DNA from 3 places in the Fontibacillus forbon genome. Region 1 is predicted to be linked to each of the others. Evidence: riboswitches for the same ligand, from Rfam matches in the RefSeq annotation. Region 1 holds a riboswitch; each other region holds the start of a gene.
What was found. Region 1 has a riboswitch for cobalamin ahead of ACLB09_RS16900 (anaerobic ribonucleoside triphosphate reductase). Riboswitches for the same ligand answer to the same signal wherever they lie in the genome.

Region 1 (5,656 bases):
TTGATGCATGACGATGACGCGATTGGCCCACTCCGCAACAAGCTGCATATCATGGGTCGCTACGATCACCGTTTCCACGTGGCGGTTCAATTGCTGCAGCAAGCGCGTAATATCCTTGCGGGTGGCAATATCGAGATTGGCCGTCGGCTCATCCAGCAAAATGACCGATGGATTCATAGCCACCCCGATCGCCAGCGAGGCGCGACGCTGCTGTCCGCCGCTTAGCAGGCGTCCGTCGCGGTGCTGAAGCTCCGTTAGCCCGAAGCTGTCCAGAATGTCATCCACCTTCTGTTCGTAGCCGATCACGCGGCGGGCCTTCAAGAAGAACTCCACATCCTTGCGAATCGAGTCTTCAATGAACATTTCTTCGGGATTTTGATAAATGTAAGTCACCATATCGGCAAGCTGCTCCGGCGGAGTTCGCAGCGTGTCTATGCCTTTCACCCGGACATATCCAGCCTCCGGCTTCGTCACTCCGGTGACCAGCTTCAGGAAAGAAGACTTCCCGGCCCCATTATTCCCTACCAGGGCAACCAGATCGCCCGGGTTGAACGTTACGCTGACATCGTCCAGCACCACCTTTCGCTCCCTCGTGACCGTCCGGTAGGAGAAACGGGCATGCTTGACTTCGATAACGGGATTCACGGCGTTTGAGGAGTCAATCGAACCGGCAAGTCCCGCTGAATCGCTTGTGCCCAGGGAGTCGGTGGGATCCAAAACTCCCTCCTCATATCGCTCCTCCTGGAGTCGGCCAAAATACTGCACGGCTTCCTCCAGGGTAACCGGGTACCGGTGCCCCCCTGCCCCTGCTTCTTCTCCGGTCCCTCTAGCATCAAGCCCCATGCCGGACTCGAACACTTTCGCAGCGGCCTGCGTGACTTGGGGCGGGTAAATATGACTCGCCTCCAGTTGGCCCAGCTCGCGCAGCGCTTCCTTTACCGGCTTGGACCAGAGAACCCGCCCCGCATCCATAAGCACCACCGTCTTGCAGTACTCGGCGATAAACTCGGTATGATGCTCGATCACGATAATGGTTTTTCCATGGCACTCGTTCAAATTCCGTAACAGATCATAAATCTTCCCGGCATGGCTTGGGTCAAGCTGCGCAACCGGCTCGTCGATGATCAGGATGTCGGGATCGAGCGAGATCGCACCGGCCAAGGCGAGCTGATGCTTTTGCCCGCCGCTGAGCTGCCAGATGAATTCCTTCGGATCGCATTGCAGATCAACCAGCCGGAGCGCCCGGCGTCCGCGCTCCTTATAGTCTTCGAAGCCATAATTAAGCGGGGCGAATCCCGCGTCGTCCAATACCGTCGGACGGATCAATTGATTTTCAAAATCCTGGTACACGTAACCGACATGACGGGACAGCTGTGCCACGTTATGCTTGAGCGTATCCAGCCCGTTCACTTGAACGCTGCCCTCGTAATCTCCCACATAATAGTGCGGTATCAATCCGTTCAGCGTTTTACACAACGTGGATTTACCGCTACCGTTTCCGCCGATCACGGCGACAAAATCGCCGCGCTTGATCTCCAGGGAAACTCCGTTCAGCACCGGGTGCTCGGCACCCGGATATGTAAAATTGACCCCTTCCATGACAACGATATTGTTTTCGTTCCCCATTAAACCTGACCGCTCCCATCCATATGTTGCGGCATTTTTTTGCCTTTGCGAATCAGCAGCAGAATCGTGATCAGCGCCACGATCGCCGCCGCACCGATACTGACCCAGATGAACCATCCGCCGATGCTCTCCAGGAAATCCGCATCCCAGTCGATCAACGCCATATCCGACTCAGCCAGAAACTCTGCGCCTACCGCTACAAGAGCCAGAACAATCGAGATAACGATCAGTCGCGGAGCTATGATTTCACCCAACGAATATTTCACCCGGTTATCGCGCGGTTTCATGCCGAGCAAAGGTTCGATTTTGCCGTACAATCGGGGCACCAGATACAAGGTCGGCAACAGAGCGAACAGAATACCGGAGAACAAGACGTCATTCAGAAAAGAAACCCCTTCTACGACCACTACGCTTTGCGCCAAGCCCGGTACGGCTTCAAATTCCTCTACCCCCACCCATACCTTGGCAATGTCTACCGCGCTGCTGATAAACTGGTGGATGACAACCCCGGTAATCGCGGCAATCCCGACCTGCCTGCGATTTCGCGGATCATTGACGAGACTCCCGGCAATGAACATAGCTAGAGAAAATCCGATAAATTTCTCCAGCTCCCCGAGACCGCCGAACTGGCCGAGCATGATCTCGCCGAAAATCACTTCGCCCAGCGCCGCGCCGACGGCGGCATAAAACGGATGGAACAGAATGCATAGCGTCAACGGAATAAAAGCGAAGTACTCCACCGAAAATTCCACCGGACCGAGCCGCAGGGATGGAATCAGCTCCGTAATCATGTTGGACAAGCCGTACAGGGACATAGACAAAATAAACACCATCATTTTTTGCGATTGCGTAAGCACATATCTTTTTTGGGACCGAATCACTTGCTTCCCCTCCTTGAATTAAGTTGTTCAAACGCCCTTGCTTCAGGCTAATCCCAATATAGAATCCAATTATTAAATTCGATGTCCGGGAACGTTAAAATCATGTAAATAAAATTACATAAATTATAATAATGAAAAAATACACGTCATCATCAACGCGCCCCTTGTTTCTCCGATTGGATACGTATCGCTTTTGCCCTTATTAAATCCGGTATGTTAATCTATTTCTATCAAGCACCAGACAAAGAAAGTGAGGGCATATCTCGTGAAGCTGGACTGGAATACCGAGGCCCTGTCACCGGGCCAGTTTAAAATTGCGGATTATATCCAAAAAAACTCGCAAACCGTCCTGTTCTCCACCGAACAGGAAATTGCCGACGCGCTGGGGCTGAGCATTGCCTCGGTCTCGCGGTTTTGGCGCACGGTCGGTTTCAAAAATATAAAAGATTTCAAAACCAAGCTGAGGAGTCAACTCGATGTGACGCCTGCGGCAAAAATGAAAAACATTATGGACAAAGCGGACGCCAGCCCGCTCCCCCAGCAGTTTCTCGCAACAAGCATGAGGCATCTCGAAGAAACGCTGACCCACTACTCTGCCGATTCCTTCGAAGCCGCCGTCACCGCCCTGACCTCGGCAAGGCGCATCTACATCTATGGTCCGGGCCCTTCGGCCGGGCTCACGGAGCTGCTTCATTACAGGCTCGGCCGATTCGGCCTGTCTCTCCATCGCTTGGACCGCGGCGGGAGCGAGTTGTTTGAGGATCTTCTTCACCTGACAGGGGAAGATCTCGTGGTCCTGTTCGGGTTCGTCCGGCTGCTGCCGGAAGCGAAGGTGATCGTCGATCATGCCAAAGAGACCGGTTACCGGACTTTGCTCATCACGGACCGGCTCGTTGCCGACTTTTCCGATCAATGCGATATCACGCTGTTTGCCAGCCGGGGAGAAACGTGGGAATTCCACTCCATGATTGCCCCTACGTTTATAGTAGAAAATTTGATTGTCGCGGTAGGAATGAGGAATCCGGAGGATCATCTGCACAAGTTGAACGAGTTGAATCAGCTAAGAAAAAAATACGCCCAGGAGCTTCCAAGATAATCCATGGGACAAACCTGGTTTCGGAATTTTCGGACTAAAAATTTCAAAAAAATTTTTCATCCCCGCTGGACCGCACTGCGGTTGCTTTCAGGGGATTTTTCATTTTTTTCAGCCGTTCAATTTAAGCTAGGCCCATTTACAAACACAATATATGGGGTTAATATATTTACAAGACAACAAAATATAGTGTGAACGGGTGGTCCGGCGCCCTAGACGCCGGGTCTTAAAAGGGAAGGCGGTGCGAATCCGCTGCGGTCCCGCCACTGTAATCGGAGCGCTTGGGAATCTCTTGTGATCATCCCAAGGCAATTCGCCGGCATAATGCCACTAAGGGAGTTCTATAACTCCCCCGGGAAGGCGCCGGCGCATGACCGAAAGCCAGGAGACCTGCCCGTTTGGAAGACACCGCGCTAACCTGCGAGGAACAGGGAGGTGTCCGATGCAGCTCTTACATAGCTTTGATTTTGACTTCATGGTTCCGCCTTCCTACAGCTATCATTCTGGAGACATTCGGGCATTTTCGGCCTTGCCGGGTTGGAAATGCTTTTTATATGGGATTTTACCTAGTTATCGGGGAGGAGAACTATTACATGGCATTAATGAATCGGATCGATACGGAAACAAACCGGGAGCAAATGATGGAAGAGGTTATCCGCCTTGGCGAAGAAATCGTCGAGAGCTCGAATTTGGAGGTCTTGCGGGAAAACGCCAACTTGAACGGGGAAAGCTTCTCCGGCAAAATGAGCAAATTCGGCAGCGAGTACTCGAAATGGTATGCAAACCATTTTGTCATGCCGCCCCGGGTCGTCCAGGCGATCAAGGACAATGTAGTCTATGTGCATGACCTCGATCAATACGCGATCGGCACGACGAATTGCATTTTCATTCCGTTTGCCAAACTGCTGCGCGAAGGCTTCAACACCGGCAACGGCAGCGTCCGTCCGCCGAACTCGATCATGACCGCGATGGCGCTCGTCGCGATTATTTTCCAATCCCAGCAAAACTCCCAATACGGCGGCGTATCGGCCAACATGCTTGATTACGACCTGGCTCCTTACGTGGCAAAATCCTTCGCCAAATACTTCCGCAAAGGACTGGAGTATTTCGAGGAAGGCAATGGCGAGGCGGACTTTGGCGGTGTAATCGACATGAGCCGCAGCGACCTTCAAGCCCAATATCCGAAATCTTTTAAATATGCGTTAAAAGAAACCGAAAGCGAGACACTGCAAGGCGCGGAGAGTCTGATTCACAACCTGAATACGATGTCCAGCCGCGCGGGAGGACAAATTCCGTTCACCAGCATCAACTACGGCACCTGCACGTCGCCGGAAGGCCAACTCGTCATCAGCTCCCTGCTGACGGCTACGATGCGCGGACTCGGCAGCGGAGAAACGCCGATCTTCCCGATCCAGATTTTCAAATGCAAGCAAGGCGTCAACCAAAACCCGGGCGAGCCGAACTATCATCTCTTTTTGAAGTCGGCGGAATGCTCGGCCAAGCGGCTGTATCCGAACTTCGCCAACCTGGATGCCCCGTTGAATCTCATGCACTACGATCCAACCGATCCGGATACCGAATTCGCTACGATGGGCTGCCGCACGCGGGTGCTGAGCGACCGCTTCGGACGCAATCACCTGTCCGGAAAAGGCAATCTTTCCTTTAATACGCTAAACCTCGTCAAGCTCGGACTTGAGCACGGGATCGCGTTGGGACGGAGAAACGTTGCGGATGAGCGCGGCTTCTACCATGAACTCGACCATTACCTCGACATCGCGCTGGAAGGACTGCTTCATCGCTTCAAAATCCAAGCCGCGCAAAAAGCGAAAGCGTCCGATTTCATGATGCGCGAAGGCGTTTGGGAAGGCGGCGAGAAGCTGGACCCGGAGGAAAACGTCGGCGAATTGATCAAACACGGCTCCCTGTCCATCGGATTCATCGGGCTGGCGGAATGCATGAAGGCCATGTACGGCAAGCATCATGGCGAAGACGAACAGGTTTACCAAAAAGCTTACGATCTGATTGCCTATATGCGCGACTACTGCGACAGACAAGG
Region 2 (5,656 bases), on a different contig from region 1:
GCCGCTCCGGAAATGAACCCATCAAGCACAACCGGACAGTGATGGGACGCAGCGCCCAGAATAACTCCGGTTAATCCGGCAATCTCAAGCCCTCCAACCTTGGCGAGCACATCTACCGGATCGGACAGATCCGGACGGTTTAACTCCAATGCCCGCTCTACGACAAGGACTTTATGGCGCATCCGGTCATCATTGATTCCCGTTCCGCGACCAACTGTTTCCAAAGTCGAAATCCCCGTAAATGCGCTCATAAGTGCTGCACTGGCTGTCGTATTGCCGATACCCATTTCCCCGGTAACAAACAAGGAGACCCCTCTGCGGATCGCATCTTCTACGACTTCAACGCCAGCCATCAAAGCAGCTTCGGCTTCTTCCCGGCTCATAGCCGGCCCGGATACCATGTTGCCCGTACCATAACGAATCTTACGCGAGATGAGGCCCGGATGGTTAATCTCCGCATTGACCCCTACATCGACGCACATCACTTCCGCTCCCGCTTGGCGGGCGAGGACGTTCACAGCCGCGCCTCCGGAAAGAAAGTTAAGCACCATCTGAGGAGTAACTTCTGCAGGAAACGCGCTGATCCCCTCTTCGCACACCCCGTGATCGGCGGCCATGACGACCACCCCCCGATTCGGGAAGGACGGCTGCGTTTTTCCCGTGATTCCTGCCAGTTTCACCGCTAAGGATTCCAGCTTGCCGAGACTTCCGGGCGGTTTGGTCAAACGGTCCAAATGCTCTGCCGCCGCTGCTGAAGCAACCGGATCCAGGGCTTGTACCGATCCGGCGATATCCATTATGGAGCGACTCATCGGTTAACACCTCTCTTTTTTCGTCTATGATTCCATTGATACCATTCTACCATTATTATCTTGAACGGAAAAAGAACAGCATCATTAATTACTAGTCTAATCAGCCCGCTTTCCCGTCGCCTTCTGCAGCAGCAGTTGAGGAACACCGGTGTCGGGATGAGCCACGCTGTGGGATTTCACTTCAAATACCGATTCAATCATTCCCGGAACCAGAATTTCGGACGGAGTTCCTTGAGCCGCCAAACTGCCTTCGTTTAAAACAAGCAGGCGATCACAATAAAGCGAGGCCAGATTCAGATCGTGCATGACGGAGATGACGGTCAAACCTTCCTCGCGTTGCCAGCCTGCAACAAGCTCCATAAACTGCATCTGATAACGGATATCCAGATAGGTTGTCGGTTCATCAAGCAATACGACCTCAGGCTGTTGCGCCATTACCTTACCAAGCGCGGCCCGCTGCCTTTGGCCCCCACTGAGACTGCTTAGCGGGCGTTCTGCCAGACTTCCAAGTTCCAGCCTGTCCATAATATCCTGCATTAATCTCTCCGCTTGTCCGTCTTTTTCCCTTCCCCGCCAATCCTGAAAAGGGAACCTGCCCATTTCGATGACTTCCCGGACGGTAAAAGAAACGGGCGGAAGCCCGTCTTGCTGAAGTACCGCGAGCTTCCGGGATAACTCTTTACGGCTGTATGAGGACAGCGGATGACCAGCCAGTTTGATTTGGCCCCGGTCCGGTGACTCAATCCCGGAAATCAGACCAAGCAAAGTGCTTTTTCCGCTTCCGTTAGGCCCGATCACTCCCCAAAATTCCCCGGGCTCTATCTTCCAATCGATATCTCTTAACGCGTTCAGACGCCCATATGATTTTGCGGCATTCTTCACCTCGATCATGACATCTCCCTCTCCCGCGCTTTTTTCTTTTTATATAACAAAAAAGCGAAAAACGGAGCGCCGACAAAAGCCGTGATTACCCCGAGCGGGATTTCCGTTGGCGCAAGCAACGAGCGGGCCGCAAGGTCGCTCCACATCATGAAAATGCCGCCTCCGAGCGCGGAGAGCGGGATAATAAGCCGATAGTCCGGACCCGTGATGAGCCGGATCATGTGGGGAATCACAAGGCCGACAAACCCGATCACGCCGGAAACCGATACGGCCGCGGCAGTCATCAGCGTAGCCACGAGCAAAATGACCAACTTCGTCGACTCCACATTCAACCCGGAATGAGACGCCTGACGTTCACCCAATGCCAGCAGGTTCAGGGAACGGGCACGGCTCCACAGGAACAATCCTCCCAACGCCAAATATGGAAGCAGGATGGCCGTATACGACCATCCTCGCAGACTCAGGCTTCCCATCGTCCAATACAATATTTCATTTACCGTTCTTTTCGACATCGCCGTCAGAAAGGAGACGACCGCACCGAGAAAAGACTGCATAACCACACCCGATAATATCAAACTCTCGATCGGGATTTTTCCATTCTCCCTGGCCAGCCGCATTACGATCCACAGCGTAGCCGCCCCGGTCAGAAAAGCTACCACCGGAAGCGTGAATATGCCGAGCAGTGAAAATTGCCAGCCGAAAAAGATCAGCACGGCCGCGCCTAACGCCGAACCCGAGGAAACCCCCAAGGTGAAGGGATCTGCAAGCGGATTGCGGAGCACGCCTTGAAACGCGGCGCCTGCCACCGAAAGCGAAGCTCCTACCAACATGCCAAGCAACACGCGCGGCAGGCGTACCTGCATCACGATTTGTTCGGAAGCCACGCTCCAATCAGGCTCGATCCATTCTCCGAGACCCGGAATCCGATGCAGCAGAATCCCGACGATTTCACCTGCCGGCAAGTGAACGGAACCGAACCCGATGCAGATCAGCAGCGTAAAGAGAAGCAATCCCAGGCCGATCGTCCCGTAACCTGCCAGCTTTGACCTCATGGTTGGATCAAATCCGGGTAAATCGCTTTCGCTACTTCAATTAATCCCTGAGTCACGCGCGGACCCGGACGGCTCAATAAATTGTCATCCATTCCCACAATGCGGTCTTCCTTCACAGCCGTGATTTGATCCCAGCCGCCGCGGCCTTTGATAATTTCGGCCAATGTACGGTTATTCTCATCGATTACACTTTTCGCATATAAAATGACGTCCGGATTTGCTTTAATAATGTTTTCTTCGTTAATCTCGCTCCAACCGGTAATGTCGGAAGCCACGTTTTCCCCGCCGGCAAGTGTGATCATTTCATCCATAAACTCGCCTTTGCCTACGGTCCAACCGGGAGAAAACTCAATATACACTTTCTTCTTCTGATCGGCTGTCAAAGATTTAACGGCTTCGGTAACTTTGTCCAGCTCAGCTTTCATTTGTTCGGTTACTTCTTTTGCCTCGTTCTGATGGTCGGTGATCTCGCCGACCGTTTTAATATTGTCCATTACCCCGTCGATCGTTTTGGGATTGGAGCGAAACACTTTCATCCCGAGATCGGTCAAACTCTTGACCGTATCTTCGCCGATCAGACTTCCAGCCAGTACCAGATCCGGCTGCGCTGCTACTACCGCTTCAACATTCACCTGAAAACCGCCCATTTTCGGCTTATCTTTAGCCGCTTCAGGGTAGTCGTCGTTATCGGAAACCCCAACGATTTGTTCATCCAAACCAAGGGCGAACAAGCCTTCCGTCTCCGAAGGTGCCAGCGAGACGATCCGCTGCGGTGCGGATTCAAACGTAAATTCACTTCCGTAAGCATCCTTTACGGTAAGCGGGTAAGTCGTATGAAGTTCTTCCTGCTCCGGTGCGTTTGCACCGTTTGTTTGCTGTTCTTGAGTCTGACCCGCGTTGTTGCTATTGTCCGCCGTGCTGTTTGTGTTATTCGCTCCGCAACCGGCGGTAACGAGCAGCAAAAGCGCCAGCAGCCAAATCCCCCAAACCTTAGTCCACTTCTTCATTAGTCCCTCTCCTTCGGGTTTCTTGTTTTAAGAAACGCCTGAGCCAAAGCGAAGCCCTATTCCACAAGAAAAACCCATCCTGAGCGGATGGGTTACGTCTACAAAGTCATTTACGGAAACTTCAAGTCAATCACGCAAGACCGGTTTCCGTCTTCATTAGCAGAACGTTATCCTTTCCTCGAAGGACCGTCTAAAACTCCCGTTGGCAGGTCTCCTGACTATCAGGCCGCGACGAAAACTCGCCTTCCCATCATACTTTTCCGTACGACAGTGGCAAAATGAGTTTCGTCCCTGTACACAGTGGCGGGACCGTGCCGGATTTACACCGGCTTCCCTTTTAACCCGAAGCTTGCGGCAAGCATGCTCCAGGACCTACGGGCACTTTCTATTCGCTTGAATCTAGGCTTTCTTTCTCTATGGATTATAGGGGATAAGCTTAAAATTTACAATATGCGATACGGGCTATCGGCCAGCATAACGGTCATTCTAACTTTAATGATCTACGGACAAATCGGCCCCCAATACCCCGATAACATCTCCTTCTTTTAAAATGGGAACAGACAAAGTGATGCAACGCCGCTTGGTGATTGCCGATACATAAACCTCCGAAATGACCGTTTCCCCGTTCATGGCACCTCGGAACCAATCGCGACCCTTGGCATTGAGCAGTCCCGCCTCTGGAATCGATACGACAAAAGAACCGTCGGACCGGTTTGTCCATGCGGCTTCCAGTCCCGTCTCCCCTTCCAGGAGCCGCTCCAAAACGACGCGGTGCTCAAATTCCCGCATCAAGAGCATTGTGCTGTTGTTCGCCGTTTCCTGAAGTCTTCTGGCATAAACCAGGCCCAGTTCCCGTACCGCAGCTTTTTGTTCCTCCGTTTCCTCCGAGGCCGAACTTCCCCGGACCGCCTCCAACGAAGATAGCAGTTCCTCTTGCGCCCGGTGCAGGCCGCCGGCAACACTTTGAAGCTTGCCGATATGCCCCCTCTGGGATTCCATCCGGGACAAGGCACCCTCCACATGGGAGATACTCCGGTTAAGGCCCGCATGAACTTCCTTCATCATGCTTTCCATATTCCGCGTCATCTCCGATTGTTCCCGGCTTCGCCGTCCAGTCTCGGCCACCAGCCCGTTCACTTCGGCCACCTCGTCGGAAATGAACAGGATGTCCTTCCCCATCGATTTCAGCAATTCGATGCCGTCCATCGCCGATTTTCTTCCATCCCGGAGCGTATCCTTAACCCGGTCCACCTCATCCGTGATTTGCCGGAACAGAGGGGCGGAACTGCCGATCGCCTTGCTGCTCTGCTCGGCAAGTTGGCGCATTCTCATGGCCACTACGTCAAAACCTTTACCCTGTTCCCCCAGTCTTGCCGCCTCAATGGATGCATTCAGGGCGAGCAGCAATACTTCGCCGGATATCCCTTCAAGCTCCCGATATAAGGCTCCAAGTTGTCTCGTATTGCGCTCCAGATCGTTCATCGGTCCGTTGATCGACTGCTGGGACTCCGCCAGCGAGCGAATCGTCCCGTCTGCCTCTGCGAGGGCTTCCGTGATCCGCGAAGCTTCGGACAGCGTCTTCTCGCTGCGGATATGCAGTTGATCCGCCGCCTCCTGAATCCGAAATGCGGAGGTAGCAACTTCCTGCATGGCAGCCAAACTTTCCTGCACCTGTTCCAAAGAACGTTCACTGCTGTGCTTCAGCTTCAGATCCTCCACAGAGGAAATATCGGATAAATGCTGGAGTTGCTCCATGCTCTCGTTCACTTCTCCCACGGCAGCCTGCAGCCTGTCCGCCGCAACCAGAGATTCATTGGCCATCACGATCCAATCGGTTTCGGAATGCCCTTTATCATCATGTTCCGGCGGAGCTGCCGAAGGAAGCGAGGAGGAAGTCTCTTGT
Region 3 (5,656 bases), on a different contig from region 1:
GAACGTCGTAATCCAGTGTTCCTTATCCTCCTGCTGAGATTTACCCGCATAACCCCGCATTTTCAAAAAACCAAGCAACGGTGTAGGCTTAAACGTGGCATGCAGGACGAAAATATCGTCTGCTTCCAGTGTTTTAACGGTATCCATGATTAGCTGGAACGGTTCCAGCTTTTTGCGCAGCTGGTCTCTGACGTCCAGTTCCACGATTTTTGCTTCGTCTCGATTCATTTGAATCACCTCTATCTCATTATAAAATGGCTGTATTGACGGATTGTGATTTCTGTCACAGGCTTTGTTGCAGGTTTCAAAATCCCTTCGTCTCGATTCATTTTGCGGTTTTACTAATGGGTCATCGTGGGCTCATGCGTGTCTTTGCCGTCTTTCGTAACCCGCAATATGGCCGTTGCTCCTTTTGAGGCATGCTTTAGCTGATGCGTAAGAATTGGGTAATCGCCTTCCTCCGTCACCGTAAATTCAACGACAGCCGATCCTCCTGCCGGAAGCATAACGGTCTGTAACCCATACATGATGTTTTTCGGATTGCCGTCAATGTAGACCCTGTCCATCGTCGTTCCTACAACATGGAAAGATGATACTTCGTTTGGCCCCACATTACTGACATATAGCCGGATGTTGTCTCCTACTTTGGCGAGAAGCGGGTGGTTTTTCAGCGTAAAGTCATCCCCGTTAAAAACGACATACTCCGGTTCTTCATTCATAAAAGCGTCCTCATCATGCTCCCGATACCACTCGCTTTGCACGATCGTAAATTCCCGGTCGATCTCGGCATCCGTCGGATAGCCGGTTTTCGGTTCCACGATGATCGTTCCGTACATGCCGTTTGCCACATGCAGCAGGACAGGGCTTGTGCCGCAATGATACATAAAAATACCGGGGGTATCGGCGGGATAAGTAAAGGTTCCTTGTTCGTCCGGCATAACGTCTACGAACTTTTTGCTTGGCGCGGCGTGAACCGCATGGAAATCCATCGAATGCGGCATGTCGGGATCCATATTTTTCAGCGTAAAGCTCAGCGTATCCCCCTCCTTAACCCGGAGCACTGGACCGGGAACCGTTCCGTTAAAGGTCCAGGCGTTATAAAAAACGCCTTCCGAAATTTCCACATCCGTTACCTGGGCGGTCATTTCTATATGAACGGTGTCGCCATCGCGATGGATAACCGGTTCTACCGGGTGCTGATTGACTTTTTGAACCTCCTGTTCCGGTTCGGATTCGCTGACTTGAGCCGGGGGAGGAGCAAGCCAGACCACCGAAATTACGATGAGGCAGGATAGGATGAAAAAGGCCGATTTCGCAATTTTCATAGGGGCGAACCTCCTTGAAGAAAATACAATTTCAATAACTTAAGATTAAGATGAATTCGGACCCCCCCTTGTGACGGAAAGCACATTTTCGGACGTGTCGGAAATTCGTAACATCTCTTATTGCTATTATTTCAATATATGAAAAATTCACAATAGAAATTCAAATCCCCGTTCCAGTTACTCCGAATATAATCCATCATATCTCCTTTTCTAGAAACCTATCATCCATGTATAAAAAGACAATTAATCCAACTGTTGTGAATATTTCATATATTGGGTATATTTAAAGGAACGGGGGTGAGGTGAGCGAATGGCATTCATGATTGCCCAAAGGGCGTATATCAAATTGTATCTGATTACTAAAGTGGAGCATCGCAGAGGATACGGATATCAAATACTGGAAGAGTTGAAGGAAGAATTCAAACCGTTCGGCTATGTGCCACCGCAAAGCGAGATTTATCGCGCTCTCCATGAGTTGGTGCAGGAAGGTGTTTTGTACCGGACCAAGCAGTTGAAAGGAAACGATCCGAGTGTGGATTTTCAGGAAATCGTCTTATACCACTTTACTGATGACGGTGCGGAGAAAGCAGCACTATACAAGAAACAAATTAAAACGGACCTCGACCGCTGCATCGGCATGCTTCATAAGGCGGTAGCGGATAATTTCGTTTGAATTAATCCGAATCCGATAAGATTACTGTTGAATTATGTCACAACAATCGGTAGTATTTAGTGCATATTCATAACTGAATATTGTGGGAATAGGTGTTCCAGCCGCGGCTGGAGCTTAAAAGGGAAGTCCGGTGCAATGCCGGCGCGGTCCCGCCACTGTAACAGAGAAGTCGTGATGCGTATCATGCCACTGGTGTCCAGGACACCGGGAAGGCTGTATCCGGCGATGATTCTGGAGCCAGGAGACCTGCCTGTTCTAGCAACACTGCTGTACCTACGGGAGATAGGGAGGTGTTAAAGATCGAGCCATCGCATCTGTATACGAAGGTCTTCTTTAGCATTGACTAGAGAAGGCCTTTTTTGTGCAGCTTTATTCATTCGTTATTTGTGTCAATCAATCAACCAACCGGTAAGGAAAAGAAGGGGAGGAATGAGATTTGAACAAGATATTGAGCGGCAATTCGGGCTATCCTAGGATCGGTAGAGAGCGGGAATGGAAAAAGGCGATCGAGGCTTTTTGGAGCGGAAAGATCGGTGAGGAGGACCTGCACGACCGGCTTGGCGAAATCCGCCGCAATCACTGGAAATTGCAGAAGGAAAAAGGGATCGACTTGATACCGGTCGGAGACTTCACCTACTACGATCAAGTCTTGGATACGGCCGTGATGTTCGGGCTTGTTCCGGAACGATTTGAATACCATGGCGGGCCGGTGCCGCTCGCTACATACTTTGCTATTGCCAGAGGCAACAAAACCGCTGCAGCCAGCGAAATGACGAAATGGTTCAACACGAACTATCATTATATCGTACCCGAACTTGAGGGAAGAGAGCCGGAACTGACGGTGAATATTCCGCTGTCTTACTACCGGGAAGCCAAGTCGGAGTTGGGGATCGAAGGCAAGCCGGTACTGTTGGGGTTGTATACTTTCCTTAAACTGTCCAAAGGCGCTTCAAACCGTCTTCAGGAGTGGGGCCATAAACTGCTGCCATTATATGTGCAGGTTTTGCGCGAATTACAGGACGAAGGTGCAGCCTGGGTGCAGGTGGATGAACCGGCACTGGTCACCTCGGTATCGGAAGAGGACTTAAAGCTGGTTCAAGAGATATATGAAACCATCTCTCGTGAAGTCCCGGGGTTATCAATCTTGCTGCAAACTTATTTCGATGCCGTAGAAAAGTATGAGCAAATCGTTGCTTTGCCGGTGAAAGGAATCGGTCTTGATTTTGTGCATGGAAAAGAGGGGAATTTACAGGCGCTTCGTCAATTTGGATTTCCTGCAGACAAAACGTTGGCGGCTGGTGTGGTCGACGGGCGCAACATTTGGCGTACCGACCTTCCGGAGACCCGGCAATTGTTGAATGAAATCGGGACATTAACTTCATCCTCTGCGGATCTTATCATCCAGCCGTCTTGCAGCTTGCTTCATGTGCCGGTATCCGCCAAAGCAGAAACGGGATTGCCTCCTGTATTGCATGAAGCGCTCGCTTTCGCGGAAGAAAAACTGGAGGAGATTTCGGCTTTATGCCAGGCGGCAAAGACAGGATCGACTCCGGCCTTGTTTGCTGCAAACAGCGATGCTTTGAAGCTTTTGTCCACGGATGCTTCGCGTAGCCGTAAACAGGTTCAGGATGCGGTTCTTACGATCTCCCAGCAGCCATCGGAACGCAGCAGCGAGTTTGTCCGGCGCCGTTTGAAGCAGCAAGCCAAATGGAATTTGCCGCTACTGCCGACGACGACCATAGGGAGCTTCCCTCAAACCGCTGAGGTTCGTGCAGCCAGACAGAAATGGCGCAAAGGAGAGTGGTCGGCAGAGCGGTATGACGAGTTTATCCGGACGGAAATTGAGAAGTGGATCACGATTCAGGAAGAGATCGGCCTGGATGTCCTGGTCCATGGAGAATTCGAACGGACCGATATGGTGGAGTTTTTCGGCGAAAAGCTCCCTGGATTTGCCTTTACGAGGGGGGGCTGGGTTCAATCGTACGGCACGCGCTGCGTGAAGCCGCCGCTTATTTACGGCGACGTGGAATTCGACCAGCCTATGACCGTTAAGGAGACGGCGTATGCCCAGTCGTTAAGTTCCAAACCTGTCAAGGGGATGCTTACGGGTCCGGTTACGATTTTGAACTGGTCTTTCGTCCGCAGCGACGTATCCCGGGAGACCGTGGCTTATCAAATCGCCTTGGCGCTTCGCCATGAAGTGGAGGCGCTTGAAAAGGCAGGCATTACCATGATCCAGGTGGACGAGCCGGCGCTACGGGAAGGGTTTCCGCTGAAGCCGAAAGATCGGGATCGTTATCTGGATTGGGCCGTAAAAGCTTTCAAAATATCGACATCCACCGTTCTAGAAACGACGCAAATTCATACCCACATGTGCTATTGCGAGTTCCATGATATGCTGGGCTCGATCCAGGCGCTGGATGCGGACGTGATATCCATCGAGACGTCACGCAGCCACGGCGAGCTCATTCAGAGCTTTGAGGATCACACCTATCCGCTTGGCATTGGGCTGGGAGTCTATGATATTCACAGTCCCCGTGTGCCTTCCGAGGAGGAAATGGTGTCCATGATCCGGCGGGCGCTTCAAGTGCTGGATCCGGAACTGTTCTGGATCAACCCGGATTGCGGGCTAAAGACCAGAGGCCAGGAGGAAACCGTTGCGGCATTGAAAAATATGGTGGGTGCCGCAGAGCGCAGCCGCCAGGCGCTTGCCTCCTCGAACTCCGTGGTTTAGTTTATGAGTTAGCAAAATTCTGCATTTGACAGGTGGATGACCCTTACTGTACTATAAATTATAAAGTACAAGAAAAATAGTTAGTGTTATAGATAACGGGAGGGAAATCACACCATGTCACACGTATTATTTGTTAAAGCCAACAACCGTCCGGTAGACCAATCGGCTACCGTCAAGCTGTATGAAAGCTTCTTGAAAACATACAGAGAAACTCATCCGGAAGACATGATCACCGAGTTGAACCTGTTCGAAGCGGATCTTCCGTATTATGATAACGATATGCTGAATGGCTTGTTCAAACTGGGTAAAGGTATTCCGGTAACACCGGAAGAACAAAAAGCCGCCGATTTGGCAAATACGTACCTGGATCAGTTCCTTGGCGCCGATAAAGTCGTATTCGCATTCCCGCTCTGGAACTTCACGATTCCGGCTCAATTGCTGACTTATATGTTCTATTTGAACCAAGCAGGCAAAACATTCAAATATACGGCTGAAGGACCGGTTGGTCTGGTTGGGGACAAAAAAGTCGCCTTGCTGCAAGCTCGCGGCGGCGTTTATTCCGAAGCTCCGATGGCGGACGTAGAAATGTCTATGAAATACATGGCTACTTCGCTGGCATTCTGGGGAATTACCAATCCCGAAACCGTGGTTGTTGAAGGGCATAACCAATTCCCGGACCGCGCTGAAGCCATCGTACAGGACGGCGTGAAACGCGCTGCGGACCTGGCTGCCAAGTTCTAATTAGATTTCGCAGGCAATTAGAGTCAATGGGCTATTCTGACAAGGTGAGAGGTCATCACCTGCAGAATAGCCCATTTTTTTTATTTAATGTCATTTAGGTTATAGTCCATACAGGGATAGGTTCAGTTACATAGTATGGTTGTGTAAACTGATTACATTCAAGGAGGGGAAATAAATGGGCGA

Region 2: it holds a riboswitch for cobalamin, as region 1 does, so the genes downstream of both, ACLB09_RS11605 (ABC transporter substrate-binding protein) here and ACLB09_RS16900 (anaerobic ribonucleoside triphosphate reductase) in region 1, are expected to answer to the same signal.
Region 3: it holds a riboswitch for cobalamin, as region 1 does, so the genes downstream of both, metE (5-methyltetrahydropteroyltriglutamate--homocysteine S-methyltransferase) here and ACLB09_RS16900 (anaerobic ribonucleoside triphosphate reductase) in region 1, are expected to answer to the same signal.

The regions. Positions count from the first base shown of each region.
Region 1 covers NZ_JBKGFV010000004.1:239,551-245,206, forward strand. The annotation lists gene ACLB09_RS16885 (ABC transporter ATP-binding protein) at 1-1,626, opposite strand, end outside; gene ACLB09_RS16890 (cell division protein FtsQ) at 1,626-2,507, opposite strand; gene ACLB09_RS16895 (MurR/RpiR family transcriptional regulator) at 2,773-3,603, shown strand; cobalamin riboswitch at 3,781-4,012, shown strand; gene ACLB09_RS16900 (anaerobic ribonucleoside triphosphate reductase) at 4,194-5,656, shown strand, end outside.
Region 2 covers NZ_JBKGFV010000002.1:1,002,056-1,007,711, forward strand. The annotation lists gene cobT (nicotinate-nucleotide--dimethylbenzimidazole phosphoribosyltransferase) at 1-812, opposite strand, end outside; gene ACLB09_RS11595 (ABC transporter ATP-binding protein) at 909-1,703, opposite strand; gene ACLB09_RS11600 (FecCD family ABC transporter permease) at 1,700-2,746, opposite strand; gene ACLB09_RS11605 (ABC transporter substrate-binding protein) at 2,743-3,753, opposite strand; cobalamin riboswitch at 3,941-4,144, opposite strand; gene ACLB09_RS11610 (methyl-accepting chemotaxis protein) at 4,246-5,656, opposite strand, start outside.
Region 3 covers NZ_JBKGFV010000002.1:114,986-120,641, reverse strand. The annotation lists gene ACLB09_RS07235 (DUF2249 domain-containing protein) at 1-228, opposite strand, end outside; gene ACLB09_RS07230 (multicopper oxidase domain-containing protein) at 342-1,325, opposite strand; gene ACLB09_RS07225 (helix-turn-helix transcriptional regulator) at 1,636-1,998, shown strand; cobalamin riboswitch at 2,072-2,266, shown strand; gene metE (5-methyltetrahydropteroyltriglutamate--homocysteine S-methyltransferase) at 2,435-4,732, shown strand; gene ACLB09_RS07215 (FMN-dependent NADH-azoreductase) at 4,847-5,473, shown strand; gene ACLB09_RS07210 (YjcZ family sporulation protein) at 5,649-5,656, shown strand, end outside.